4 regions of the Sinorhizobium sp. NFACC03 genome follow, and region 2 is predicted to be linked to each of the others. Evidence: predicted binding sites of a transcription regulator. Region 2 holds the regulator's gene; each other region holds the start of a gene.
The links. Region 2 encodes PhoB, which activates phosphate uptake and scavenging genes when phosphate is short. Its sites were predicted from a motif close to TGTCATNNANCTGTCAT; they were not measured.

Region 1 (7,187 bases), on a different contig from region 2:
TGACATGGAAGCGATCGAGCCAGCCGTGCAGCGCGCGGCGGAAGCTCGCCGGCAGGCGCTCCTGCTGGCCGAAATCGGCGATGTGCAGCGAGCCGCCTGGATTGAGCGCGGCGATGGCCGCATCGATCGCCTTCTGCCAATCGGGGATCATCGACAGCGAATAGGAGATGACGATGCGATCGAAGCCGCGCTCGCCGAAGATGGCGGGGTCGAAATCCGTGGCGTCGGCGACCTGAAGTTCGGCACGGCGCTTGCCGCTACGGTTGAGCTTTGCATCGGCGGAGGTCAGCATTTCCGAGGAAATGTCCAGGCCGAAGAGACGGGCCGAAGGGAAGCAGCGGCCGATCAGCGCCAGATTGCGCCCGGTGCCGCAGCCGACTTCGAGCACAGAGGCACCGGGGGCCGGGTTCATCTCCCGGATCAGCGTGTCGCGGCCGAAGAGATAGTACTTCCGCGTCAGATCGTAGAAATGCCGCTGGTAGCGGTACATGTGGTCCATGCGCCGCGCGTGCGAAATCCCGGCCTCACGCATCGGCTCAAGCCTTCTTCCGATAGATGTGGAAACCACCATAGATGGCGGAGCGGTCTTCGGCGCCGAGCTTGACCGATGCTTCGGCATCGTAGTGCCACTGGTCGAGCAGGGCCGAGGAGACACGGCCGGGCAGGATGCTGTCTTCTGCCGCCGTGCGGAAGATGACGATCGCGCCGGTATCGGCCGTGCGGGTGATCTCGGTCCAGAGATCGTTGAGCTGCTGGTCGGTCATCCAGTCCTGGGCATCGAGCAGGATGTAGCGGTCGACGGAAGCCGCCGGCTTGCTCGCCAGGAGCTCGGTGTAGCTTGCGTGGTGGACCTCGACACGCTCGGCATTGTTGCGGATCGCCTCGTAGGCGCGGGCATTGAGGTAGGGCGGTAGCTCGCCTTCGTGCGGTAGCGGATAGCGGCGCCCAAAGGCCTGCCAGGCGAAGTAGTTTTCCCGCAGCGGAAAGTGACAGGTGAGCTTTTCAAGCCGATGGCGCAGCACGGCGGCGAGCGACTTCTCGCTGCTGAGGCTTGCCAGCTCGTCGAACTGCTGCGGCGGGATGCCAAGCCCGAATAGCGAGCTCTTGCGGCCGGTAATCCAGCGGATGACGGGGCGATCGAAAAGCGGTGCCAGGCGCTCGTCGAAGAATTGCCGCTGCTCGCGCATCGAGCCGGCCTGGACGAATTCTTCCGGGTTGACGCCGTGTAGACGGGCGAGCAGGTGGCTTGCGGCAATGAAGCGGCCGAGCAGGCCGGTGCGATAGATGTTGCGGCCGAAGACGCCGATGCGGCGGCGGCCGGTCAGGTCGCGGCCGTTCCAGTAGCTGCGCGTCGCGGTGTCGAGCTTCGGCGCAATGAAGAGGTCGAAGGCCTGGACGTTGGCGGCCGTGCCCTGGGTCGCCAGGAAACGCGTGACATCCTTGTGGCTCGGCAGATGGCGGAAGGCCGCGAGCTTGAGGCGGTTCAGCGCGATGTGGTGCGGGTTGAGGTCGACGACGTCGATCTCGCGCGGGCCGGCCGACAGATAGGTCAGCATATTGCAGCCGCCGGAGCCGATGGTGACGATCCGGTGCTCCGGGCCGAGCTGCATCGCTTCCATGTCGACGATCGGATCTTCCCAGATCTGCGGGTAGACAAGACCGGAAAAAAGCAGGCCGAAGAGACGCTCCGAGAGGCCGGCAAGGGAAAAGGTCTTGTGCTGGAGCAGGGCGTTTTTCAGCTTCGGATTTTTTCTGCCAAAGCCGACGTCGGGGGCTAGTTCGGTCATCTCTGCCGCTCATCCAGTTGAAACTTAGCCGCTTCTAAAGTGACTCCGCTACACTTTGATGACGAGGTTTCCACAGCCCCCAGAGCGCGCTCGAACGGCCGCCATACTATTTTTCACCCATAAGAAATCATTAAACCCTGGCGTGCTAGCACCGGCTCATATTCGGGGGCGTCGACATGATGTTAAGAACGTTTCTGCCGAAGCCCGAGCAGCGATTTGCGGTTGCCGGCGCGGCATTGGGGGCTCTGGTTTCCGCGGCGTTACTGGCGACGGAAACCGTGCTCGCAAAACAATCGAATTGGGATGTTCCGACAATGCTTGCGGCTGGCGCCATGCCGTTCCTCCTCGGCGGGTCCTTCTATCGCTGGCGTTACTCGCGCCGCCTCGAACACGAGTTGCATGCAGCGCGCCGCGCCGAGCGGCGCTTGCGCCACGAGGTCCACCGCGACAAGCTCACAGGTCTCGCAAATCGCGCGGCGCTGGAAGCGGACATTCGTCAGGCGCTTTGTGCCGAAGGGCCGGCCTTCGAGCGCAATGCCCTGCTCCTACTTGATCTCGACCGGTTCAAGGCGATCAACGATACGATGGGTCACGATGCCGGCGACCGGTTGCTAGCACTCTTCGGCGCCCGGCTGAGGCGCGCCTTTTCCGGGGAGGCAACCATCTACCGGCTCGGGGGCGATGAGTTCGTGCTTGCAGCGGCCGATGCTTCATCGCAGGCTGAGGCGGAAATACTCGCAATGCGGGTAAAGGCATTGTTCGAAGCGCCGTTCGATCTTGGCGATGCACGGGTCGCATCCGCCTGCAGCATCGGCATCGCCTTCGTCGAGCGAAGCGATACGGCGACGGGCGACGTGCTGAAGCGTGCGGACCTGGCGCTCTACGAGGCGAAGGCGATGAGCGGCAACAGCCACGCCTTCCACTCGGAAACGCTGACCCACGCCGCCCGGCAGCGGGCGGAGGCCGAGCGCGATGTGGCACGCGGGCTCGAGGACGACGAATTCTTCCTCGAATTCCTGCCGATTGCCGGGACGGCAAGCGGAGCCATCCGCGCTTTCGAGGCGCTGCTGCGCTGGCGGCACCCGCTTCGCGGCGTCATCGGCGCGGAAGCCTTCATAGAGCCGTCTGAGCAGAGCACGAGTGCGCTTTCGCTTGGCTATTGGACACTTCAGGCGGCCTGCACGGAGGCTGCCCGCTGGGCTTCGCCGACCGGGCTGACTGTCGCCCCCTTTGCCCCGCAACTCAAGGATCGAGACTTTGTTGCGCAGGTCGGGCAATGCCTCGCCGAAGCGAGCTTGCCGCCGGGACGCCTGACGATCGAGATCACCGGGGACTTTTCGACCGAGGATCTCGCCCTGATTTCCGAAAATCTCCAGGGGTTGCGCGCGCTTGGTGTGCGGATTGCGCTTGGCGGCGGCGCCGGTTCATCCTTGCCGTTGAACCTGATTGCCGAACTGCAGCCCGACCAGGTGACCATCGATCTTACCGCCATCCGGGCGACCCACGGCAGCGAGCGCAGCGTTGCGCTGCTCGCCTGCCTCATCAAGACCGGCCAGGTACTGCGCCTGCCGATCGCCGTGCGCGGCATCGAAAAGGAAAGCGAGATGGATTGCGCGCAGGCAAGCGGCGCCGCGGAAGTCCGCGGTCCGTGGATATCGCCGGCGCTCACCGATGTGGCGGCATTGCCTGAGACAGGCGAAGCGGCGGATTTGCGACGTTCGGCCTAACGCCGCGGGACCAGCACTCCCCAGGGCCCCATTCCCCAGAAATTGGAAACTTGCAGTCTGCGGGCTTTTCCTGTCGGCGAAATGCTGGTTCTCTCTGCAACTCGACAGCGACCGCGCGTCCCATCGGACCAGCACCACCGCTGTTTGAATTGCTGCATCTTTCTGTCCTTGGTCGGCAAGACTCCAAGGATATTTGAGACGGCCGGAGGGAACGCATGAGACGCATGTTGAGGATATCAGGTGCGGCGCTGGTGTTGGGTGTCGTCGCCCTCTTCGGATGGCTCGCGCTCGCGCCGCCGGAGTTGCTCAAGGTCGGCGATGGGTACGCTGCGAAGATCGTCTGCTCCAATGTCTTCATCGCGCGACGCGATGCCCAGTCGGTGCTGGCCGATGATGTCCAGGCGCCGGGACACCCCTTGCTGAAGCTGGTGAAGGTTGCCGTCGAACCGGAAAAACAGATGGTGACCGCACGGATCCTCGGCTTTGCAGCGGCGGGCTACGCCGCCTACCGGCCGGGCGCAGGATGCACGAGCCTGCCGGATGGCGGCGGAACGAGCCTGCCGCCGATCACGACCGCGGCGGCTGTGGCGGCGCCGGCTTCCGAAGCGCCTTGGCCGGAAGGCGAGGGAGCCGCGATCGATCCCGCCCTGCAGGGACTTATCGAAGATGCCGATCTCGCCGGTCCGGGCGCGCGGGCGATTGCCGTCATTCGCGATGGCCGCCTGGTCGCCGAGAGCTATGGTCGGGGCTTTGACCGCTCGACGCCGTTGCTCGGCTGGTCGATGACGAAATCGGTCACGGCGGCGCTGATCGGACTGCGTGTGGCCGAGGGCCGAATGGAAGTGGCGCGTGCCGGACTCCTGCCGGAGTGGGCGAGCGACGAACGGGCCAGCATCACGCTTGCCGATCTGATGGGCATGCAGAGCGGTCTCGAATTCAACGAGAACTATGGCGACGTCACCGACGTGACGCGCATGCTCTATCTCGAGAAGGACATGGCGGGTTATGCGGCCATCAAGCCGCTGACATCCGATCCCGGTGCGACGTTCAGCTATTCCAGCGGCACCAGCACGTTGCTGTCGCGCATCTGGATGCGGACCTTCGATGATCCGGCGGCGGCACTTGCCTTCCCGCATGACGCCCTGTTTGCGCCCTTGGGCATGACCAGCGCCGTGCTCGAAACCGATGCGAGCGGCACCTTCGTCGGCTCGTCCTATATGTATGCCACCGCGCAGGACTGGGCGCGCTTCGCGCAGTTCCTATTGCAGGATGGCGTCTGGAAGGGGAGGGCGATGCTGCCGAAGGACTACGTCGCCTTCATGCGCGCGCCGGCCAAGGCCTCAGGCGGAAAATACGGCCAGGGCCAGGTGTGGCTGGAGGAAAACGGCGTGCGCGCCGGCTCCGGCAGTTTTCCGGCGGACGCCTTCTGGATGCTCGGCCATGACGGCCAGGCGATCATGCTGGTGCCTTCGCTGAAGCTTGCGGTGGTCCGGCTGGGGCTCACGCCTTCGAGGCTCGGCTACGACGTACAGAAGCTCAACGCCAAAATAATAGAGGCGCTCGATTGAGCGCCTCATAAAACAGTTCGAATATCGGTAAACGTGCTTCGCTTACTTCATGCCGAGATCGTCGAGCAGGCCCTTGCGCTTGGCGTGGTAGTAGTAGCCGCTGGCATAGAGCTTGACCGCGCCGTCGTGCTGGTTGTCGGCCACCATCCAGGCGCCGTGCAGATACTTCGTCGCGTATTTGAGGTTGGTTTCGGCGTCGAACAGGCCTTCCGCCGGACCGTCATAGCCGAGGCCCTTGGCGGTGTTGTAGCGGATCTGCATCAGGCCGTAATTGCCCTTGCTGTAGGCGCGCGGATTGTAGTTGCTCTCGCGCTTGACGACGCGGTGAACCAGTTCGACCGGAATGTCGTTCAGATCGGCATAATACTTGATCAGCTTGTCGAGGTCGGGACGCGAGCTGGTCGGCGCCTTGGTGAGCTTCATCGAATCCGGAATGACGCTGGCGACGGCTGCGACCGTCGAGCCGATGACACCGGTCTTCGGACGCTCGGTCGGCACGATCATGCGGTTGGCGACGAGCGTTTCGAGGCCGACGGGCTCGCCGGTGTCGAAGTCCGATTCCATCGCGGCGGCAACCGCGAGCGTCGAAACCGGAAGATCCTGGACGCGGGCCGTCTTGGTCGCGGCGGGCGAAGCGGCTGCTGCCGCCAGCTGCGTCGCGTCGCCCGACAGCGGGGTTCCGGCGGCGGCGATGGCAGCGGTCGCATTCGTTTGCGTTGTCGGAGCGACCATGGCAAGCGCCATGGAGTCGCCCGGCTTGGCGGCGGGGACCGCTACCATCGAGGGGGCGGCTTCGGCGCCTTGCGCCAGGTCAGCCGCGACCGGATAGGTGACCGCGATGCCCGACGCCTGGGCTGCCGTCTGTGCCATAAGCGCAGCGCTCGTTGCGGTGGCCACACCATCAGGCGTGGGCAGCGCGTAGGCCGTCATTTCAGTTCCGGGCTTTGCGAGCGGGGTGACCGTCTGCACGGCCGTCAGTTCTTCGAGCGACGTGTGCTCTACCGTTGAGCATCCCGAGACGATGGTCGCCGACAGTATAGCTGCCACGCCAAACGTCTGTTTGGTAAGGGAAATACGGTACTTCGCCATTCTGTCACTTTCGTGCTTCTGGGCCCCGTAGCCCCTGCAAATCAGCGGTTGCCAGCCGCCAAGAGTGAATCTCCATTAACCTATGAGGCTGGCGGCGGCAAGCGCGGGCGACATTTTCACGCCGAGGCGCGCTTCATCGTCGCCGTCAGAAGCCCTGCGCCGATGAGCATGGAGCCGCCGGCGCGGTTGACGATGCGGCGAATATTAGGCCGCGAGATCGTGCTGCGCGCCGCGGTCGCAAGGGCCGCGTAGAGGCTGGCATTGACGATCGCGAGCGTCAGGAAAGTGAGCTCGAAAATCGCCATCTGCGTGAAGAGCGGCTGGCTGAGATCGAGGAACTGCGGCAGGAAGGCGACGAAGAAGACGATGCTCTTCGGATTGAGCGCGGTGACCGCATAGGTGTGAAAGAAGATGCGCAGCGGGCGCTCGGTGGGGGTGGTTTCGACGTCGGCATCGCCGCCGGTTGCGACCGGCGTGCGCCAGAGTTTGATGCCGAGCCAGATGAGATAGGCCGCTCCCACCCATTTCAGCACGGTGAAGATCGCCGCCGAGGTCGCCAGCAGCGCACCGAGGCCGAGCATGGAGGCGGTCATCGCGGTGAAGTCGCCGAGCGCGACGCCGGCGACGGTGGCGCCTGCCGTCTTGCGGCCGTGGCCGAGCGCATAGGAAATGACGAGAAGAATGGTGGGGCCGGGAATGGCGAGCAGCACGGCAGAGGCTGCGGCAAAGGCAAACCAATGTTCAAAGGACATGAAAAAGCTCCGCGTTTAACTAGATCTCGGCAATGAATTGGCCGAGCCAGCCATGGAAACGCGGAGCCGTCAATCTTTTAAATCAGGCGTTGTCGGCGCGCGGCATACGCACCCGCCGGGGTTCGCATGGTCAGTGCTTCTGCGCCTGCCACTTTTGGCCTATGACGTCCATCACGTCGCCGAACCACTTGACCGAGGTGTCGAACTGCTTGCCGCCCTTGATGCGCGGGAACTCGATCGTGCGCAGCTTGCCGCCCTGGTCCT
Region 2 (7,187 bases):
CGTCGAGCAGAATTCGCAGGTGACCTTCACGGCCCCATCCTCGATGGTGCTTTCGATATCATCAGCGTCCAGATTGGCGAGCACCGAGTGCAGCTTCTCGCGCGAGCAGCTGCAACGGTCAAAGACCGCCTGCGGCTCATAGACGCGAACGCCGCGCTCGTGAAACAGCCGGTAGAGCAAGCGTTCGGTTCCGACCATCGGGTCGGTCAGCTCGTCGGTGTCGATCGTCTCGACCATCACCTTGGCTTCCGCCCAGAGATCGTCATCCTCGAAGACGCCTTCCCCGTCATCGCCATCGCCGCCGGAAAGATCAGGCTGGCGCATGCGCTCCGGCGCTTCCGGCAGGAACTGCGCGACCATGCCGCCGGCACGCCAGCGATGGCGCGGCTTGCCGCTTTCATCGCGGTCGAGCAGCTCGGCAACGCCGAGCCTGACCTTGGTCGGGATCTGCTCTGACTGGCGGAAATAGACGCCAGCGATTTCTTCCAGCGTGGCGCCGTCCAGCGCAACGATGCCCTGATAGCGCTGAGTATGAGCGCCCTGGTCGATGGTGAAGGCGAGTATGCCCTTACCAAGCAGTTCATGCGAAAGGGTGCGGCCATCCTTCTCGGCGTCGGCAAGCGCATCTGCATCGTAGCGGGCATAGGCGCGCACGCGATCCGGCGTCGAGAAGTCGGCGACGACGAGATCCACCGGACCATCGCCTTTCGTCTGGACGATCAGCTTGCCTTCGAACTTCAGCGAAGTGCCGAGCAGAACCGTCAGCACGACGGTTTCGGCAACGAGCCGCGCGACCGGAAGCGGATAGTTGTGGCGCTCCAGAATTGCGTCGAGCATCGGGCCGAGCTGCACGGCGCGGCCGCGCACGTCGAGGCCTTCCACCTGGAAAGGCACGACGTGATCGTCACCGGCGAAGTCGAATTCACCAAGCCCTGGCGTCATGTCAGTCATGTCTTGCTCCTTGCCTCAGCAACTGCGTTGCGCCGGGGACATTCCTGTCCCCCGGCGCAACGTGCCCGCTGTCTCAATCGATCCCGCGATAAACGGATTGTCCACCGGATATGTGCCATCAGCCATTGCGCCGCGCACCACCCGTGGCAGTCGGCGCTTCACTGTTGCCAGGAGCGCCCTGCAGCCGCCTAGATCGTGTCGCACGGCGGCAATGTCAATAGCGGCCCTCACAGCCGCCGAAGCGCTGCGCCATCGCGCTCACCGCGGCGCTCGCAAGGGCCTAGACGAGCCCCATGCACCAGGCGATGATCGACTTCTGCGCATGCAGGCGGTTTTCGGCCTCATCGAAGACCACCGACTGCGGGCCGTCGATCACCTCGTCGGTCACCTCCTCGCCGCGGTGCGCCGGCAGGCAATGCATGAACAGCGCATCGGATGCCGCTTGCTTCATCAGCGCCTCGTTGACCTGATAGGGCTGGAAGACGTTGTGGCCGCGGGCACGATGCTCCTGGTTCATCGACACCCAGGTGTCGGTGACAACGCAATTGGCGTTGGCGACCGCCTGCTCGGCATCGTGACACAGCAGGATCTCGCCGCCGTTGTTGCGTGCCCAGTTCAGGATCTTGTCCTGCGGCTCGGAGCCAAGCGGCACCGCCATGTTCATGCGATAGCCGAAGCGGGCGGAGCCTTCGATCAGCGAGTGCAGCACGTTGTTGCCGTCGCCGGTCCAGGCAATCGTCTTGCCCTTCACCGGTCCGCGATGCTCCTCGAAGGTCATGATGTCGGCCATGATCTGGCACGGATGGGTGTCATCGGTCAGGCCGTTGATGACGGGGACCGTCGCGTGTTCTGCCAATTCCAGCAGGCGGCGATGGTCGGTGGTGCGGATCATGATCGCATCGACATAGCGCGACAGGACCTTCGCCGTATCGCCGATCGTCTCGGCGCGGCCGAGCTGCATCTCCGTGCCCGAAAGGAACAGGGTTTCGCCGCCGAGCTGGCGCATGCCGACATCGAAGGACACACGGGTGCGGGTGGACGGCTTTTCGAAGATCATCGCCAGCATCTTGCCGGCGAGCGGCTTCTCGGCGGTTCCGGCCTTGGTCGTCGCCTTTCGGACGCGGGCATCATCGATGATCGTCCGAAGATCGGCGGCCGTCATGGCCGAAAGATCGAGAAAGTGTCTGGTGCCTGCCATCGTACTCGGTTCCTCAAAAAATCCAACCTATGTGCGCCACGCAGCGGCGTGAACGCACGAAGGTCATTCTACCATCCTGGGTCAGTCTTGGCCCTATCGGTCAGGCCGCAGCGTTACCACTTGCCTTCCGCACTGCTTCGGCGGCGCGCTCGATGCGTGCGAGGCCCTCGCGTGCTTCCTCCGCCGTCACCGTCAACGGCGGCAGCAGGCGCAACACGTTGTCGCCGGCCGGCACGGCCAGGAGCTTCTCGGCGCGGATCTCCTTCAGGAGATCCGCCGAGGGGCCCTTTACCTTGATGCCCAGCATCAGGCCATCGCCGCGGATATCTTCGATGATATCGGGATAGCGATCCTTCAGCGAAGCAAGACCCTGGCGGAAGACGAGCGCGACGTCGCGCACATGGGCGAGGAAGCCATCAGCGAGGATGACGTCGAGCACGGCGTTGCCGACGGCCATCGCCAGCGGATTGCCGCCATAGGTCGAGCCATGCGTGCCCGCCACCATGCCGGCGGCCGCCTCTTCCGTCGCCAGGCAAGCGCCGAGCGGGAAGCCGCCACCGATACCCTTGGCAACGGCCATGATATCCGGGCGGATGCCCGTCCACTCATGGGCGAAAAGCTTGCCGGTGCGGCCGACGCCGGTCTGAACCTCGTCGAGGATCAGGAGCAGGCCGAATTCGTCGCAGAGGGCGCGCAGTTCCTGCATGAATTCCTTGGTCGCGGGACGGATGCCGCCCTCGCCCTGGATCGGCTCGATCAGGATCGCGGCGGTCTCCTCGGTGATCGCATTCTTGACGGCTGCGAGGTCGCCGAACGGAACCTGGTAGAACCCTGGGGCCTTTGGCCCGAAACCTTCAATGTACTTTTGCTGACCACCGGCCGCGATCGTCGCGATCGTGCGGCCGTGGAAGGCGCCCTCGAAGGTGATGATGTGAAACTTCTCCGGCTGGCCTTTGGCGAAGTGGTAGCGCCGCGCCGTCTTGATCGCGCATTCCAGCGCTTCCGCACCGGAATTGGTGAAGAAGACCCGATCAGCAAAGGTTACGGCGGCCAGGCGGCGTCCAAGACTTTCCTGACCGGGAACCTCGTAAAGGTTGGAAAGGTGCCAAACCTTCTCGGCCTGCGCCTTCAGCGCCTCGACGAGATGCGGATGCGCATGGCCGAGCGAGTTCACGGCAACGCCGGCAGCGAAGTCGAGATAGCGCGAGCCGTCTTCGGCGATCAGCCAGACGCCCTCTCCTCGCTCGAAACGCAACGGCGCGCGCATGTAGGTATCGTAAAGCGGCGTGGTTGCAGTCATGCGAGGCTCTCCTTCACTCCAATCGGCATCGGTCCCGCTGCTTCATGCGGCCCGATAAAAATCAAAAATGCCGCCTTTCGGCGGCGCAGGCACTATTCCTATTTCGCACTGCAATGTCAACAAAACCAAGCCTTGCAGCGCGGTAACGAGATCCATTTCCCTGCGACGAAAAAATCGGCCGGAAGGGCTTGCAAAAATGCAACGCTGATCGAGCAAGTTGGGGAAAACTACGAATTCGATTCGGCGTGATTCCCCGGACTCTTGCCACGGAGTCCGGCGGTCAGTACGTTAACATTCAATTACTAGACGCATGCGGCGGACCTAGTCACCAAAAGAGTTATCGCGTTTGCAACCTCGAGATTCAACCGGGGTGCGGTGAGGGATTCTGCCATCCCCAACGCTGAGAACGGAGAGTGCAGAAATGAACTGGACTGACGAGCGGGTGGAGAAACTGAAGAAGCTTTGGTCCGAGGGCCTGAGCGCAAGCCAGATCGCGGCACAGCTCGGCGGCGTCAGCCGTAACGCTGTCATCGGCAAGGTTCATCGCCTGAGCCTTCCCGGCCGCGCCAAAGCCGGCGGCAGCACCACTGCGGCAGCCCGCCCGAAGCGGCCGACCTCGGCGCCGCGCGCTCCGAACTACGCCTCGCGCGTTTCGACCCGCACCGTTGCCCGTCCGTCCGGCGCCACCGTCCTCAAGGAAGAGATCGAAGTCGATCTCGTTGCCGAGCAGGATTTCAGCATCCAGACCGACGTGGTCGTGCCGATGTCGCGCCGCCTCGAGCTGACCCAGCTCACCGAACGCACCTGCAAGTGGCCGATCGGCGACCCGCTGAAGGAAGAGTTCCACTTCTGCGGCAACGATTCCCCGGAAGCTTCGCCCTATTGCAGCTTCCATGCGCGGCTTGCCTACCAGCCATCCGCCGAGCGCCGTCGGATGCGCTAAGGATCCGCACAGGACCAAAACGAAAGGGGCCGATCGGCCCCTTTTTCATTGACTTCTGTTTGCCCTTCTCAGCTTTCGAGCGAGTAGCCGGCGCCGCGCACGGTGCGGATGACATCAGGCATGGTCGAGAAGTTCAGCGCCTTGCGCAGGCGGCCGACATGCACGTCGACGGTCCGCTCGTCGACATAGATGTCGTGGCCCCAGACGCCGTCCAGCAACTGCGAGCGCGAGAAGACACGGCCCGGAGAGGACATCAGGAACTCCAGCAGGCGGAACTCCGTCGGCCCCAGGCGAACTTCGCGGCTGCGACGATGGACGCGATGGGTTTCCCGGTCGAGCTCGATGTCGCCGCAGCGCAGCAGCGTCGAGAGAACTTCGGGCTTCGCCCGGCGGAGCATCGCCTTGACGCGGGCCATCAGCTCCGGCGTGGAGAAGGGCTTGACCACATAGTCGTCGGCCCCGGTCGCGAGACCGCGAACGCGCTCGCTTTCCTCGCCGCGCGCCGTCAGCATGATGATCGGCAGCCGCTCCGTCTCCGGGCGCTGGCGCAACCTACGGCAAAGCTCGATGCCGGAGACGCCAGGCAACATCCAGTCGAGGATCAGAAGGTCGGGCAGGCGTTCCTGTAGCCGGATCTCCGCCTCGTCACCCCTGAGGATCGTATCGACGTCGAAGCCTTCAGCTTCCAGATTGTAACGCAGCAGGACGCTCAGCGCCTCTTCGTCTTCGACCACGGCGATTTTTGGCAACATCAGGTAACGTCTCCTTACCGCGAGCGCCGCGCGGGTCCAGCGGACCGGCCGGCACTCAGACACTCTAAATCTGGAGCATCCCCGCCATTTTCAAAGGCGGTGCGAAAAGCCGCATGCTTCAGATGCAGGAATTCGGGGCCGCGACCGAAGCCGCGACCGGATGATACTCATGGGCATGCATTGCGAACGGCGCGTTTGACGCCAGAGCGGGATGAGGAAAAGTGTATGCGGTTGTCCCCCGCATCCCGCTCAAACCTTCTAGTCGTTGACCGAGCCCAACGTCGACGTGTTGTCATCCTTCGGGCGCTCGCCCTCCGGCTGGGCACCCGTCGCCATGTAATAGATCGTCTCGGCGATGTTGGTCGCGTGGTCGCCGATACGCTCGATGTTCTTGGCACAGAACAGAAGATGCGTGCAGGGCGTGATGTTGCGCGGATCTTCCATCATGTAGGTGAGCAGCTCGCGGAACAGCGAGGTGTAGATCGCGTCGATCTCCTCGTCGCGTTCGCGAATGCTATTGGCCTTTTCCGGCGAACGCGAGGCATAGACGTCGAGCACTTCCTTGAGCTGCACCAGAGCGAGTTCGGCGAGATGCTCGAGACCGCGGGCGAGCTTGCGCGGGATGCCCGAACCGGCAACCGCGATCACGCGCTTGGCAGTGTTCTTGCCGAGGTCGCCGACACGCTCCAGGTCGGAGGCGATGCGGATCGACCCCATGATCTCGCGAAGGTCGGCGGCGACCGGCTGGCGCTTGGCGATCGTGACAATCGCCTTCTCGCCGATCTGGCGCTCGGCATCATCGAGAACGGTGTCGTCCGAGATTACCTTTTGCGCCAGCGCCAGGTCGGAATTGACTAGGGCGCGGACGGATTCGGCGACCATCTGCTCGGCGAGACCGCCCATTTCCGAGATGCGGCGCGTCAGGTACTTCAGTTCTTCGTCATAGGCGGACATGATATGCATGGACATGATCGTCGATCCTTACAGGCGCTTTCCAGTGACTGTTGCAGCCGTGATTGGCCTCAGCCGAAGCGGCCCATGATGTAATCCTGGGTGCGCTGGTCATCCGGATTGGTGAACATCTTGTCGGTGTCGTTCTCCTCGACGAGATTGCCGAGGTGGAACATGGCGGTGCGCTGCGACACGCGGGCGGCCTGCTGCATCGAGTGGGTCACGATGACGATCGTGAAGTTCGTGCGCAGTTCGTGGATGAGTTCCTCGACCTTGGCGGTCGCGATCGGGTCGAGTGCCGAGCAGGGCTCGTCCATCAGGATGACTTCCGGGCTGACGGCAACAGCGCGTGCGATGCAAAGGCGCTGCTGCTGACCACCGGAGAGGCCGGTGCCCGGCTCCTGCAGGCGGTCCTTCACCTCGTTCCACAAACCTGCCTTCTGCAGGCTGGTCTCGACCACATCGTCAAAGTCCGCCTTGGTGCGGGCAAGTCCGTGGATGCGCGGACCGTAGGCGACGTTGTCGTAGATCGACTTCGGGAACGGGTTCGGCTTCTGGAAGACCATGCCGACGCGGGCGCGCAGCTCGACCACGTCAATGGTCGGGTCGTAGATGTCGTCCTCATCGAGCGTGATCTTGCCGGTGACGCGGCAGTTCTCGATGGTGTCGTTCATGCGGTTCAGCGTGCGCAGGAAGGTCGACTTGCCGCAGCCCGACGGACCGATCAGCGCCGTTACCGTGTTCTCGCGGATGTTGAGGTTGACGTCGAAAAGCGCCCGCTTCTCGCCGTAGTAGACCGACACATCCTTGCCGATCATCTTGAAGGGAACCGTGTTCATTTTCTGATCCAAGGCTTTCTCGACCGCTGCTTCTGACATGATGTTCATAGTAATTACCTCACTACCAACGGCGCTCAAAGCGACGTCGCAACAGAATGGCGCCAAGGTTCATGACGACGAGGAAGATGAGAAGTATGATGATCGCGCCGGAGGTGCGCTCGACGAAGGCGCGTTCCGCCTCGTTGGCCCACATGTAGATCTGCACCGGCAGCGCTGTCGATGGCTCCATCGGCGAACCGGGATAGTCGACGAC
Region 3 (7,187 bases), on a different contig from region 2:
AGAGGGTTCGGGTCCGCGCAACGCCGATCGCCAAGGTCGTCGATACGACCGGTGCCGGCGACCTCTATGCCGCGGGCTTCCTGCACGGCTACACGACCGGACGCTCGCTCGAAGACTGCAGCAGGCTCGGCAATCTCGCCGCCGGCATTGTCATCGGTCAGATCGGCCCGCGGCCGATGGTCTCGCTGGAAACGGCCGCCAAGCAGGCGGGTCTCGCCTGATTCGTCCTGATTGAATTTTGTGAAAAGCAGGCGTGGCCTTACTTGAAGGCCTCGCCGGGATAGGCGCCCCAGATCTCGCTCTGGGCGATCCAGCCTTCGACGCCCTGCGTCTCGGCATGGCACCAGTCGCCATTGCATTCGCCGACATGCACGATGACCCCCGGCTCCATGCGGGCGACGATCGGGGATGTACCCTGCGGATCACGGCGCATGTTGACGAAGACGCCTTCGCCCTTGCCGCGCATCCAGGGCGCTGCGACGGCTGTACGGTCGCCGGAAAGCAGTGCCTGGTTGACCCAGCCTTCGGTGCCGTCGGCGTCGCGGATACGGCGCCAGTTATCGTATTCCTGGATGATCTCCACCGGCACGCCGGGCTTCATGTAGCGGAAGGCGACCGCGTAATCGACGCTCGGGCCGATCCGCAGATTGACGCTCTTCGACTTGAGGCTCACGAAGCGCGGCAGCGGCAGTCCGCTGGCGCCCTTGGCAGCTTGAGCGTAAGCCGCCGACGCCATGATCCCGGCGCCAAGGCAGGCGGCGATCAACGAGAACGAGAATCTGGAAATGACATGACGCATGACGAAGCTCATTTTCCGTGGCACTAGCTTTTGCGGGCGCAGTTCACCTGGGGCCCAACACACGGGCTGAAATCGCGGGGACGAACGCGCGAGTTTTGTTTGTCTTCCCGGTGGGGTCTGGTAGAAATTGCGGCTACAGGGAGAAAGTATCGCCCAACTTGGTTAAGGACCCGTCAACAAGGCCCGTCGCAGCAATGACAAGCAAGAAGAAGCCCACGGTCTACATCACCCGTAAACTGCCTGACATCGTCGAGACGCGCATGCGCGAACTCTTCGATGCGGAGTTGAACATCGACGACACGCCGCGCAGCCAGCCCGAGCTCGTCGCGGCGGTGAAGCGCGCCGACGTGCTGGTGCCGACAGTGACCGATCGCATCGATGCGGCGCTGATCGAGCAGGCCGGCCCACAGCTGAAGCTGATCGCCAGCTTCTCGAATGGGGTCGACAATATCGACGTCGACGCCGCAGCGCGCAAAGGCATCACCGTCACCAACACGCCGAACGTGTTGACGGAGGACACCGCCGACATGGCGATGGCGCTGATTCTCGCAGTGCCGCGCCGGCTTGCCGAAGGTGCGCAGATCCTGACCGATCGCAAGGGCGAATGGGCCGGGTGGTCGCCGACCTGGATGCTCGGCCGGCGCATTGCCGGAAAACGCATCGGCATCGTCGGCATGGGCCGGATCGGCACCGCGGTCGCACGCCGCGCCAAGGCCTTCGGCCTTTCGATCCACTATCACAACCGTCACCGGGTGAACGCGGAAACCGAAGAGATGCTGGAGGCGACCTACTGGGACAGCCTCGACCAGATGCTGGCCCGCGTCGATATTGTTTCGGTCAACTGCCCGTCGACGCCGGCGACCTATCACCTGCTCTCGGCCCGCCGCCTGGCGCTGATGCGGCCTGACAGCTACATCGTCAACACGGCCCGCGGCGGCATCATCGACGAGACGGCGCTGATCAAGTCCCTGCGCGAGGGTAAGATCGCCGGTGCCGGCCTCGACGTCTTCGAGAACGAGCCCGCGGTCAATCCGAAGCTGATCAAGCTCGCCGGCGAAGGCAAGGTCGTGCTGTTGCCACATATGAGTTCGGCGACGCTCGAGGGCCGCATCGACATGGGCGACAAGGTGGTGATCAACATCCGCACCTTCTTCGATGGCCATCGCCCGCCGGACCGCGTGCTTCCGGGCCGCGACTGATCGCGGAGCGCCGCACGGTCCTGCCGTGCGGCTGTCTGTCCGGCCTGCTCAAAGTTAGAAGCTAGCTAGAGTGTCTTGCGCATCTCGATCGCCGTCGGTCGGGTAAAGCCGGGGTGGCACATCGTACCGGTTTCGACGAAGCCCCAGGCGGCGAACGCCCGGTGGTTTTCGGTGAGTTCGATGCGGGTGAGTAGCCGCAACGCCGAAAGGCCGAGCGCTCGCGCTGTCGCCTCCGCTTCCGCGAGCAGCAACCGGCCGATACCCTTTCCCTGTGTCTGTGGGGCAACCGCGAGCTTGCCGATGTAGAGGCAATCGGCTTCAGGCTTGCAAAAGATGCAGCCGACAAGCCGCTCGCCGTCGCTGACGCCAAAGGCGATCTCGTCGGCACTCTTCTGCCGGAGCGATTCGACGGTGAGTACGTGCGCCGAGGAGGGCGGGTCGACCCGTCCGTCCATGTAGGAGAAGGCGCCAAGGATCAGCTTCAGCAGCTCCTCGTGCCGGTCGAAACTTTCACTGATGCGAAAGATCTGCACCATGATCGGCCTACGCTCTGCGATGGTAACGGATGGTGTTGAACTGCGCCGTCAGCGCGTCATACATCAACAGCCGACCGACCAGCGGTTCGCCGAAACCGGCGATCACCTTGATTGCCTCCATCGCCTGGAGCGTGCCGATGACGCCGGTCAGGGCGCCGACGATGCCCGCTTCGGCACAGGAGGGCACGACGCCGGCCGGCGGCGGTTCCGGGAAAAGATCGCGATAGGAGGGGTTCGGCCGCCCATCGCTGCCTGCCTTGTACGGCATCAGCACCGTCAGCGATCCGTCGAAGCGGCCGACGGCGCCGGTTACAAGCGGAATGCCGACCGCGGCTGCCGTATCGGCTGCGAGATAGCGCGTGTCGAAATTGTCCGAGCCGTCGATCACCAGGTGATATTGCCGGAACAGCGCCTCGGCATTGTCGGGGTTAAGCCGCAGCCTGTGTTCGTCGACGCTGACATGCGGGTTGAGTGAACCGATCGCTTCGGCTGCTCGCTCGACCTTGGCGCGATCGATGTCCTCGGTGCGGTGAATGATCTGCCGCTGCAGGTTCGAGAGTGCAACGATGTCGTCGTCGACGACGCCGATCCGGCCGATGCCAGCGGCCGCGAGATAGACGAGCACCGGGGCGCCGAGCCCGCCGGCGCCGATCACCAGCACACGTGCCGCTTTGAGTTTTTGCTGCCCCGCGCCGCCGATTTCCGGCAGCACGATATGGCGGGCGTAGCGGGCGATCTCCGATTGGTCGAGCTTGTTCTCACCGGTCATGCAACATCCTCCTCATCCCGCTCGGCCGGGTGGCCGATCGATTCTCAAGCGAGAGCGGATGCGGGCGGAAAACCACACACACTTTTCCCCATCCGCTCTTGCTTATCCCGTAACGCTCCCGTGCGAAACGGTCAGGAAGCGGCCGCGATCGCCAAGTGCGTCGAACATCGCCTGGTCCGTTCCCGTCATGAAGGCCTGGCCGCCGAGGCCATCGACGAGGTCGAACAGCGCCGCACGCCGGTTGACGTCGAGATGCGCGGCGATCTCGTCGAGCAACATGATTGGCGCGTGGCCAGTCATGTCGCCGACGAGGCGCGCATGCGCCAGCACCAGTCCGACGAGCAGCGCTTTCTGCTCGCCGGTCGAGCAGCGTGCGGCTTCCATGTCCTTGTCCCGATGACGCACCAGCAGGTCGCTTCGGTGCGGCCCATCGAGCGTCCGGCCCGCCGCTGCGTCGCGCGGCCGCCCGTCGCGCAACATTGTCAGATATTGCTCTTCGAGATCATAGGCCGGGCGATGGCCCTCGTCGTCGAGAAAGCCGGACAGCGCCAGGCGGGCGGACGGAAAAACGCTGTCATCGACGTTCCGCTCGACGAGCGCGGTCAAGAGGCCGAGCATCTCCTGCCTTGCCAGCGCCATGGAAACCCCGAGACCGGCCATCTCTCGCTCAATTGCGGTCAGCCAGGACGGATCCGGGCGAAACTCGCTGAGCAGCCGGTTTCGGCTTCGCATCGCCCGATCGAATTCGCTGGCGCGTCGGCCATGCTCAGGATCGAGCGAAAGCACCAGCCGATCGAGGAAGCGCCGCCGGTCGGCCGAAGGCCCGGTGAAGAGCCCGTCCATCGATGGCGTCAGCCAGAGAACGCGCAGGTGATCCGTCAGTTCGTCGACGGTTGATGCCGGAGTTCCGTTGAGCCGCAGCCGCCGGGATTGGCCCTCGGTTACCCCGGCGGTGCCGGTGCCGATTTCGACCGGCCCCTCCATGCCCTCGACCTCCGCAAAGACGGAAAACCCGTCGCTCGCGCCGACGCGGGTGACGTCGGCGTAAGCCGCGCGCCTCAAGCCTCGTCCTGGCGAGAGGAAGGAAACCGCTTCCATCAAATTGGTCTTGCCGGCGCCGTTCTCTCCCGTCAGCACCACATGGCGCTGGTCGAGCTCCAGCGAGAGAGCCGCATAGTTGCGGAACTCCGTGAGCTTCAAGCGGTTGAGAAAGACCTTGTGGGGCATGGGCAAACCGGATTCGACGTTGGGCGCCAGCTACAGCGCCGCGCGTCATATCAGACGCGCAAAGGTCGCTGTAGCACTTTGAATTGCTGCATGTCTTCGTCCTTAAATCGAGGTCGATTTAAGGAGACATGCAGTAGGACGAAAGCGTTGGCCAAGGCAAGACGAAATGGCCAGCGCGTCGATATCGCCTGGGATAGGTCGATATCGGCAGGGGATAGGCGACAAACCCCTTGAATCAGGTGCTTTTCTTGAGCGCCTCGGTCAAATATGACAGTTTCATGACAATCCACGGATGGATATATTTGTAATGCTGGCTTGGTTCCGCAAACTGCTTCCCCGCGAAGATCGCTTCTTCGACCTTTTCGCAAAACACGCGCTCACCGTTGTCGGTGCCGCCGAAGCGCTCGACAGGCTGCTTGCCGGTGGCGACGACATGGAGAAACAGTGCGACCGGATCGTCGCGCTTGAGGATGAAGCGGATCATATTACTGGCGAAGTGCTCCTGGCGGTGCGCCGGTCCTTCATCACGCCCTTCGACCGCGGCGACATCAAGGACCTGATCCAGTCGATGGACGATGCCATCGACATGATGCACAAGACGGTCAAGACGATCCGGCTCTACGAGCAGAAGACATTCGATCCGGGCATGCGCGAGATGGCGACGATCATCGTCCAGGCCGCGCATCTGATCGGCGAGGCCATTCCGTTGCTCGACCGTATCGGCGCCAATCACAATCGCCTTATCGCCATCGCCGAGGAAGTTACCCGCATCGAGGGGCGTGCCGACGAATTGCACGACCTCGGCCTCAAGGATCTCTTCCGCCGTCACGGCGCCAGCAACCCGATGGCCTATATCATCGGCAGTGAGATCTATGGCGAGCTCGAAAAGGTGATCGATCGCTTCGAGGACGTCGCCAATGAAATCAGCGGCATCGTGATCGAGAACGTCTGATGGATGCGACGCTCGCCTTTCCGTTGCTCGTCGGGCTGATCGGCATCGCGCTGTTCTTCGACTTCCTGAACGGTTTGCACGACGCTGCCAACTCGATCGCGACAATCGTCTCGACGCGGGTGCTGAGACCGCAATACGCGGTCATCTGGGCAGCCTTTTTCAACTTCATCGCCTTCCTGTTCTTTGGCCTGCATGTGGCCGAGACGCTCGGCAAGGGCATCATCGATCCCGGCATCGTCACGCCGCTGGTGATCTTTTCGGCCCTCATGGGGGCGATCGTCTGGAACATCGTCACCTGGCTCTTCGGCATTCCGTCGAGTTCGTCGCATGCGCTGATCGGCGGCCTCGTCGGTGCCGGCCTTGCCAGCACCGGCTTTAGTTCCATCGTCTGGACCGGTCTTCTCAAGACCGTCGGCGCCATCTTCATGTCGCCGGCGATAGGCTTCTTCCTGGCCTTGCTCCTGGTGTTGATCGTCTCCTGGATTTTCGTGCGGCAGACGCCCTTTGCCGTCGACCGCACCTTCCGCGTGATGCAGTTCGTTTCCGCGTCGCTCTATTCGCTCGGCCACGGCGGCAATGACGCGCAGAAGACCATGGGCATCATTGCCGTTCTGCTCTTCTCGCAGGGCTATCTCGGTTCGGAGTTCTACGTGCCCTTCTGGGTGGTCATAACCTGCCAGGCGGCAATCGCGCTCGGCACGCTGTTCGGCGGCTGGCGCATCGTGCACACCATGGGCTCGAAGATTACCAGGCTCAATCCTATGCAGGGCTTCTGCGCCGAAACCGGCGGGGCGATCACGCTCTTTGCCGCCACCTGGCTCGGCATTCCCGTCTCGACGACGCACACCATCACCGGTGCGATCATCGGCGTCGGTGCGGCGCGGCGCGTCTCGGCGGTCCGCTGGGGGCTTGCCGGCAATATCGTGATTGCCTGGTTCATCACCATGCCGGCCGCGGCGGCGATTTCGGCGCTCGCCTATTTCCTGATCGATCTGATCTTCTGATCGAAGCGAACAGCGTCTCCCGCTTCAATCGGTGGGAGACGTGCATCATTTCTCGATCCGAGGCGCGGGGCTGTCCCGCCCGCCCTGATGCAAGGTCAGGCTCCCGGCGCGGGTGCCGGTTACGGTGAAGCTGATCTGCGCATCGATAAGCTTCGCAAAGAAACGGTGTTCGGCCTCCGGAAAGATTTCGATCCGATCCTGTCCCGTTGCCTGGGCAAACAGCCGATCTCCATCGCGAAAGATCGTCAGCTCGAAGCTGGGGGCCAGCCGATAGGTGCCGACATAGGCGTCATAGCTCGTCGGATCGACGGTTATCGCAGTGCGCCTGACATTTGCCGGCGCAAGCGGAGCGTTGCGGTTGAGCAGGTGTTGGCCGATATCGTCCACGCCGACCTCGGTCGACGCATTGGAGAGGGCGACGACGCCGATACCGGTCGACGGTCGGTAGCCGACGAAGGACCGATAGCCGCCGGTCCCGCCATTGTGCCAGATAATCTGCTCGTCGCCCTTGCCCGAGATCACCCAGCCGAGTGCCTGCTGGTCGTCTCCCCCGTTGCCGAGCGGCTGCCGGGTCGCAAGTAGCATGGTGAAGGCCGGCGCCAGCGGCGATGACGTTTTCCCCATGGCCGCCTCCAGGAATATCAGAAGATCGTTCGTCGTGGAGCGCAGCGCGCCGGCTCCTTGCAGCGCGTTGAGATCCC
Region 4 (7,187 bases), on a different contig from region 2:
GGTGCGTTTCGGGCTCTTCGGGCTCGACGCTGGCGAACTCCTCGCTGTCGCTGTAGCAGCCGTTGATTTCAAGCGCGGCAAGGATGCGGCGGCGGCTGTCTTCGCTGCCGCCGGCGAAGATCTGCTCGCGCTCCGACTTCAGCATGCGCAGATTGTCTTCCATCTCGGCGATGAGGCTGTCGAGCTCCCCGCAGCTGTCGGGGTCGCCGCCATCGTAGGTGACGACGCTGCCGCCACCGCAGCCCGCGCGGCGGCGGTCGTTCTTCGCCCGGCGCAGCTCGATATTCTGTCGTGAGATGGCGCTGGCATAGTCCCGGGCATCCGCAGTGGTGGCGACCATGTCGGGCAGTTGCGCAAGCCGGGTATTCAGCCGGTCGCACACGGTCGATGCCAGCGAAGGATCGGCACCGACCAGGGCCAGCGGCACAAGCACCACAGCGACGTGTTTCAAGCGCGGGAACACGGGCGAAGTCTCTTCCTGATGCCGCATGATGCCGGCCTTCTGATATGGGCGGCTGCCAGCGGCAATTCCTGTTTCACCTCCATCATAGAGCTTGTCGGTGATCGTGCAACGACAAGCGGCGGTTTGCGTTAACGGCTCCGGCCGGCGATGGCATTCAAGCGGCGCGGGCGGTTTCGAGCGACATCGGGCGTTCGAGAACGGTGCCTTCGATGGCGGCAATGGCCTTCATGCGCTGAAGCAGGTCGTTAGTCACTTCCCAGGCGACGGCAACGGCGAAGACCGAGCCGATGCGATGGGGTTCGGCAATGCGCTCGCCCGGGCATCCCATGCGGCGGAACATGCGCTCCAGGAACACGTCGGTGACCGTGACGATGTGGCTGATGCCGGAGGCGAGACCGAGTTCGCCGACACCGCACATCAACTCGGCGGCGGCGATCGTCACCTGATTGGAGGCGCGGTCCTGCGAAATCTCGGGCTCGATGCAGAAGCGGCTCGATTCCCACACCGAGGCGCTGCGGATTTCCGGATTGTCGCCGAGCAGGATCGGGAAGGTATCGTCCAGCATGTTGGGGCCGAGCGTCGGCAGCAGCCTCAGCGAGCCACGCAGCCGGCCGTCGGGAGCGTAGGATAGCACGTAGAGCGGGTTCGCCGTGTCGTAGTTGTCGATTTCCCATGCGCCGTCCGTCTGAACGTCCCACTTCAGGAAGTCGTGGAAGACGCGCTTGCGCAGCCGGAACATGTCGTCGACGGCCTGCGGGTGCTGTGCTCGGGTCTTTCCGTTCAGGATCCTGATCATCTTTTTCTCCATCCTTGTCTTGGGATGGGCGGATGCTGTCAGGCTGGCGGCGGTCGCGTAACTGTCGGTAGTGACAGTTTAAATCAGCGATATTTCCCACTAGATTTCGAGGGGTTTTGGGAGGGCCTTGGCGCGAGCTGCGTCAAACGGTGGGGATCAGTGCATGGCGGACGGCTTGGGCGACGGCCTGCGTGTTGGAGACGACATTCAGCTTGCGCCTCGCATTGGTCATGAAGAAGCGCACGGTGCGTTCGGAAATGCCGAGGATAGTGGCGATTTCCCAATAGCTCTTGCCGGCGGCGGCCCAGGTCAAAACCTCGGTTTCGCGACCGGTGAGGCGCATGTCACGCGCCGAAAGGCCGCCGGCCATTGCGCCGTGTTCCAGCATGGCCGCATGGAAGAGATTCGCGGCGAGCTGGAAATCGCGCAGATGTTGGCGCCGATAGGCCGTCCATTCGTCGGCCGGCATGTTGACGTTGATTGCCAGCAGCGCCGTCCGACCTGCGGGTGATGGCAGCGGCAAGGCAACGCCCTCGGTGGAAATGCCGATTTCCTGCGCGGCCTGAAACAAAGGCTCGCATTCCGGGAACCGATGTCGCGCCATCGTCCATTCCACCGGGCGCACGCCGCCAAGCGCGAGCTTCAGGATCGGATCGATTCGGTGAAGGCCGCGCGAACGGTAGATCTCGGCGGCATAGGCGCCGAAGGTGTGATGCAGGCGGCAGATCTTGAGCTCGTCCGCATAGGGCTCGGCTTCGAGGTACAGGAGATGGGCAATGCGGAACGTGCGGCGCATCAGCGTAAAGAAATGAGCGGGCTCGACACAGCCCCCGCCTTCCAGGATTTCCAGCATGTCGAGGACAGCCTGCTGCTCAGTCATGCCACAACACCGAATCTCGTCCGAAGCCACAGCATGGTTAGAGGTTCACCTTTTGTCCAGCGCAAACTTACCCGTTTGGTGTGTGATGCCAATTTTGCAATTTTCGATTGCCGGTTCTTGCGACCGGATCGCGCGAGCGGGCAGCAGAGGATGATTCCGCTGTGATTCTCGGGCGATAGAGCGTCGCGCTCAACAATTGCGCGACGTCTGGATATGGCATTGGGGGCGCCGGTCTGGCGCCTGATAGCTGCGAAGATCGAAGGCGATCTCCGCGGTATCATTTCAGCCCGGATGGCTGGCTTCGACGACCGCGAGGGCCGCCATGTTGACGACACCGCGCGATGTGACCGAAGGCGAAAGGATGTGCGCGGGAAGCGCCGAACCCAGCAGGATTGGACCGACATGCAGGCTGTCGGTCATGGTCTTGACGACGCCGAGCGTGATGTTGGCGGCATCGAGATTGGGGAAGACCAGGAGGTTGGCTTCGCCCGGCAGGCTGCTGTCCGGCATGACGCGTTGGCGCAGCGCTTCCGAGATCGCCGCATCGCCGTGCATTTCGCCGTCGACTTCGAGATCGGGTGCGAGTTCGCGCACGAGCTGAAGCGCCTTGCGCATCTTGGTGGCGCTTTCCGAATCGCGCGAACCGAAGTTCGAATGCGAGACGAGCGCTGCACGCGGCGTGATGCCGAAGCGGCGGATTTCCTGCGCGGCCATGACGGTTGTCTGCGCGATCTCCTCGGCGCTCGGGCAGTAGCTGACATAGGTGTCGGTGAAGAAGGTCGCGCCGCGCTGCGAGATCAGCAGGCTGAGCGCCGAGAAGTCGAGCACGCCTTCACGCTTGCCGATGATCTGCGAAACGTCGCGCATGTGCCTGGAGTACCGGCCTTCGACGCCGCAGATCAGCGCATCGGCTTCGCCGCGCTTGACTGCAAGCGCACCGATCACCGTCGTATTGGTGCGCACGATCGTACGGGCCGCTTCCGGGATGACTCCGAGGCGTCCGACAAGGGCGAAGTAATCCTCGACATAGTCGCGGTAGCGCGGATCGCCTTCGGGGTTCACCACTTCGAAATCGACATCCGGACGGATGCGCAGGCCATAACGGCGCAGGCGCGTCTCGATAATTTGCGGACGCCCGATCAGGATCGGCCGGGCCGTGCTTTCTTCCAGCAGCACCTGGGCGGCGCGAAGCACGCGCTCGTCTTCGCCCTCGGCAAAGATCACGCGGTTTTTCTGGGCGTTCTTCGCGGCGGCAAACACCGGCTTCATGATGAAGCCCGAGCGGAATACGAAGCGGTTCAGCTTGTCGAGATAGGCGTCATAATCCTGGATCGGGCGGGTGGCGACGCCGCTTTCCTCGGCCGCCTTGGCGACGGCCGGCGCGATCCTGAGGATCAGGCGCTGATCGAAGGGCGAGGGGATCAGGTAGTCGGGGCCGAAGACCGGGGTTTCGCCGGAATAGGCGCGGGCGGCAACGTCGGACGGCTCCTCGCGGGCAAGGCCGGCAATGGCGCGGACCGCCGCCATCTTCATTTCTTCGTTGATCGTGCTTGCGCCGCAATCGAGCGCGCCGCGGAAGATGTGCGGGAAGCACAGAACGTTGTTGACCTGGTTCGGGAAGTCCGAGCGGCCGGTGCAGATCATCGCATCCGGGCGGGCGGCACGGGCCTCTTCCGGCATGATTTCCGGCGTCGGGTTGGCAAGCGCCATGATCAGCGGCTTTTCGGCCATCTGAACCAGCAGCTCCGGCTTCAGGACGCCGGCAGCGGAAAGGCCGAGGAAGACGTCTGCGCCGCCGATGCTGTCGGCGAGCACGCGGTTGTCGCTCTCCTGGGCGTAGATGGACTTCCACTCGTCCATCAGCACCTCGCGGCCCTTGTAGACGAGGCCCTCGAGATCGTGCACCCAGATGTTCTCGCGCTTGGCGCCGAGGATGACGAGCAGGTTGAGGCAGGCGAGTGCTGCCGCACCGGCACCCGACGTCACGATCTTCGCCTTGGCGATATCCTTGCCGGCGAGTTCCAGGCCGTTGAGGATGGCGGCGGCGACGATGATCGCGGTTCCGTGCTGGTCGTCATGGAAGACCGGGATCTGCATCTTTTCACGCAGCTGGCGCTCAACCTCGAAACATTCCGGTGCCTTGATGTCTTCAAGGTTGATGCCGCCGAAGGTCGGCTCCAGCGCCGAGATCACGTCGACCATGCGCTCGATGGACGAAGCGTCGATCTCGATGTCGAAGACGTCAATGCCGGCGAACTTCTTGAAAAGGACGGCCTTGCCTTCCATCACCGGCTTGGAGGCGAGCGGCCCGATATTGCCGAGACCGAGCACGGCCGTGCCGTTGGAGATGACCGCGACCAGGTTGGCGCGCGCCGTGTAGTCGGCGGCCGTTTCCGGGTTGTCGCGGATGGCGATGCATGGCGCGGCCACGCCGGGCGAATAGGCGAGTGCCAGATCGCGCTGGTTGCCGAGCGGCTTGGTGGGCTGGATTTCGAGCTTTCCCGGGCGCGGGTAACGGTGGAAGAAAAGGGCCTGCTGGTCGATGTCGCCGCTGGCCGGACCGATGTGGGATTTCGTCTTGTCGCCCGTGTTCATGCTCTCACATTCCTCATTCGTGGTCGTGCCTTTTGGCATGAATTCGGAGCGAGGTACAGTTTTGCCGTGCTGATTTCGGCGGCCAGACCGGCGGCAAGGCGCTCATGTCATCTTCCTGAAACACGAGTCTGGTTTTCACGGGGGCAGGAAGCGTAATTAAAGACGAGGCTGGCATGACGGCGCAGCAAGACAACTCCGTACGAAAGCTCAGGACGTTGTTCATCTCCGACGTCCATCTCGGGTCGAAGGCCGCCAAGACGGACTTCCTGCTCGATTTCCTGCGGCATCACGAAGCGGAGACGATCGTGCTGGTCGGCGACATCGTCGACGGCTGGAGGCTGAAGCGCAGCTGGTACTGGCCGCAGAACTGCAACGACGTCGTCCAGAAGCTCTTGCGCAAGGCCCGCAAGGGCACCCGCATCGTCTACATCCCCGGCAATCACGACGAGTTCCTGCGCGATTTTCCCGGCGTGCACTTCGGCGGCATCGAGGTGGCGCAGCGCTACATGCACGAGGGTGCCGACGGCCGTAACTATCTGGTGCTGCACGGCGACGAATTCGACGTCGTGGTCCGCAATGCCCGCGTACTCGCCTATCTCGGCGACTGGGCCTATGACACGGCGATCGCCATCAACATCGGCCTGGCCGCCATTCGCCGCCGCCTCGGCATGCCCTATTGGTCGTTCTCCTCCTGGGCCAAGCTCCAGGTGAAGCACGCCGTCAACTTCATCGGCGAATTCCAGAAGGTGGTTGCCGAGGAAGCCCGCCGCCACGACGCTCAAGGGGTGATCTGCGGCCACATACACCATGCCGTCATCGAGGACATCGGCGATATCCGCTACATCAATACCGGTGACTGGGTGGAAAGCTGCACGGCGATCGCCGAGCACCATGATGGCACGATGGAACTCATCACCTGGCATCAGATGCGCGGTGGCGCGCTTGAGGGCGAAGCCTCTGGTGAAGCCGACAAGCTGCTTGCCCAATTGCTGACACAGCGCGCTGCGTAACCGGAGAGCGACAGGTCACCTCCTGTCGCGAAAACTAGGTTATGGCGAGGCATGCCAGGGCTGTGCTAGAGATTGAGCACAGCCATCAGGTCAGCCGATGATTCCCTCCTCAGCGCCCGCATCCGTGGGCCCTCCGCCGCGCCATTTCGCGCTTCGCATCGCCTTGCTCTTCTGCGCGCCGTTGATCGTCAACGGCTTCGCGATGCCGTATTTTCCGATGTGGCTCAGCACGCTCTCGATGAGCGACTTCGAGATCGGCGTCGTGCTGGCGCTGCCGATGTTCGTGCGCGTCATCACCGCGCCGATCGCCGGCGTCATCGCCGACCGCCTTGGCGAGCGGACGATCGTGCTGATCTGGTCCGGCTTCCTGTCGCTTGCAACCGCTCTGGTGTTGTTTTACTTTCGCGACTTCTGGCCGGTGCTGGTCATCTACACGCTGCAATCGGCGGTCTATTCGCCCTATGTGCCGATCGTCGAGGCGATCGCGCTTTCCGGCGTCCGCCGCTGGGGCTTCGACTACGCCCACATGCGGCTCTGGGGCTCGGTCGCCTTCATCGGTGCGACAATGCTCGGTGGCTGGATGGTCGGCATATTCGGCAGCGACATGGTGCTGCCGGCGATGGCGATCGGTTTCGGCCTGACAATTGCCATGGCCTATGCGGCGCCGCGCGTGGGAAAGCCGCGCCGGCCATCGCCGATCACTGCACTCACCGAGCCGCCGCCGAAGTCGCTCAAGCAGCTCGACCTGCAGCTGCTCCTGATCGGTGTGACGCTGGTCAATGCCAGCCACGCGATGCTTTTTGCCTTCTCGGCGATCTACTGGCAGCACATCGGCTACAGCGGCACCGAGATCGGCCTGCTCTGGAGCGCGGGCGTGGCCGCCGAAGTGACGATGTTCATCTTCGCCAAGGCGATCAGCCGCCGTTTCAGCGTCTGGGTGATGATCCTGTCGGGCTGTTCGCTCGCCGTGGTGCGCTGGATCATCTTCCCGATGGATCTCGGTTTCAGCGGCTACTTCATCCTCCAGTGCTTCCACGCCTTCACCTATGCGATCATGCACACCGGCATGCAGCACAAGCTCGTCGAGCGGGTGGTGGAATCCCAGGAAGCGTCCGCCCAGGGGCTCTACTTCTTCTACACCGGCATCTTCACCGCGATCTTGACGTTCCTATCGGGCTACTTCTACGCTTGGTACGGGGTGAAGGGGTTCTATTCGATGTCGGTCGTCGCCTTTGCCGGCTGCTGCTTTGCGGTCGCCGCCTGGTATCTTCAGCCCCAGAGGCGCGGCTCCGGCGGGAAGACCAGGGAAGCCTCGTAGCGCAGGCCGGGCGTGCGGTCTTCGGCGAGCAGCAGCGGTCCGTCGAGGTCGACGAAATCGGCGCCCTGGGCCACCAGGATCGCCGGCGCCATCGCCAGCGAACTGCCGACCATGCAGCCGACCAT

Region 1: BLU35_RS16340 (BtaA family protein) is a predicted target of PhoB. The motif match lies at 1,835-1,851, and genes of this name have one in related genera.
Region 3: BLU35_RS27725 (DUF47 family protein) is a predicted target of PhoB. The motif match lies at 4,798-4,814, and genes of this name have one in related genera.
Region 4: BLU35_RS10330 (UDP-2,3-diacylglucosamine diphosphatase) is a predicted target of PhoB. The motif match lies at 4,840-4,856, and genes of this name have one in related genera.

The regions. Positions count from the first base shown of each region.
Region 1 is NZ_FMXF01000011.1:178,143-185,329, reverse strand. Features, by position in the region: gene BLU35_RS16345 (class I SAM-dependent methyltransferase) at 1-532, opposite strand, end outside; gene BLU35_RS16340 (BtaA family protein) at 537-1,787, opposite strand; gene BLU35_RS16335 (putative bifunctional diguanylate cyclase/phosphodiesterase) at 1,964-3,514, shown strand; gene BLU35_RS16330 (serine hydrolase domain-containing protein) at 3,730-5,082, shown strand; gene BLU35_RS16325 (lytic transglycosylase domain-containing protein) at 5,125-6,171, opposite strand; gene BLU35_RS16320 (LysE family translocator) at 6,288-6,923, opposite strand; gene BLU35_RS16315 (pyrophosphate--fructose-6-phosphate 1-phosphotransferase) at 7,054-7,187, opposite strand, start outside.
Region 2 is NZ_FMXF01000001.1:74,702-81,888, reverse strand. Features, by position in the region: gene BLU35_RS00385 (Hsp33 family molecular chaperone) at 1-951, opposite strand, end outside; gene argF (ornithine carbamoyltransferase) at 1,232-2,149, opposite strand; gene BLU35_RS00375 (aspartate aminotransferase family protein) at 2,250-3,449, opposite strand; gene BLU35_RS00370 (GcrA family cell cycle regulator) at 3,871-4,392, shown strand; gene phoB (phosphate regulon transcriptional regulator PhoB) at 4,461-5,144, opposite strand; gene phoU (phosphate signaling complex protein PhoU) at 5,403-6,116, opposite strand; gene pstB (phosphate ABC transporter ATP-binding protein PstB) at 6,167-6,982, opposite strand; gene pstA (phosphate ABC transporter permease PstA) at 6,996-7,187, opposite strand, start outside.
Region 3 is NZ_FMXF01000030.1:12,728-19,914, reverse strand. Features, by position in the region: gene BLU35_RS27755 (adenosine kinase) at 1-221, shown strand, start outside; gene BLU35_RS27750 (SH3 domain-containing protein) at 260-811, opposite strand; gene BLU35_RS27745 (2-hydroxyacid dehydrogenase) at 994-1,998, shown strand; gene BLU35_RS27740 (GNAT family N-acetyltransferase) at 2,064-2,534, opposite strand; gene BLU35_RS27735 (molybdopterin-synthase adenylyltransferase MoeB) at 2,542-3,303, opposite strand; gene recF (DNA replication/repair protein RecF) at 3,406-4,530, opposite strand; gene BLU35_RS27725 (DUF47 family protein) at 4,838-5,482, shown strand; gene BLU35_RS27720 (inorganic phosphate transporter) at 5,482-6,486, shown strand; gene BLU35_RS27715 (serine hydrolase) at 6,532-7,187, opposite strand, start outside.
Region 4 is NZ_FMXF01000005.1:125,683-132,869, forward strand. Features, by position in the region: gene BLU35_RS10310 (DUF2865 domain-containing protein) at 1-490, opposite strand, end outside; gene BLU35_RS10315 (acyl-homoserine-lactone synthase) at 618-1,259, opposite strand; gene BLU35_RS10320 (helix-turn-helix transcriptional regulator) at 1,402-2,139, opposite strand; gene BLU35_RS10325 (NADP-dependent malic enzyme) at 2,422-4,734, opposite strand; gene BLU35_RS10330 (UDP-2,3-diacylglucosamine diphosphatase) at 4,908-5,744, shown strand; gene BLU35_RS10335 (MFS transporter) at 5,842-7,062, shown strand; gene dgcA (N-acetyl-D-Glu racemase DgcA) at 7,014-7,187, opposite strand, start outside.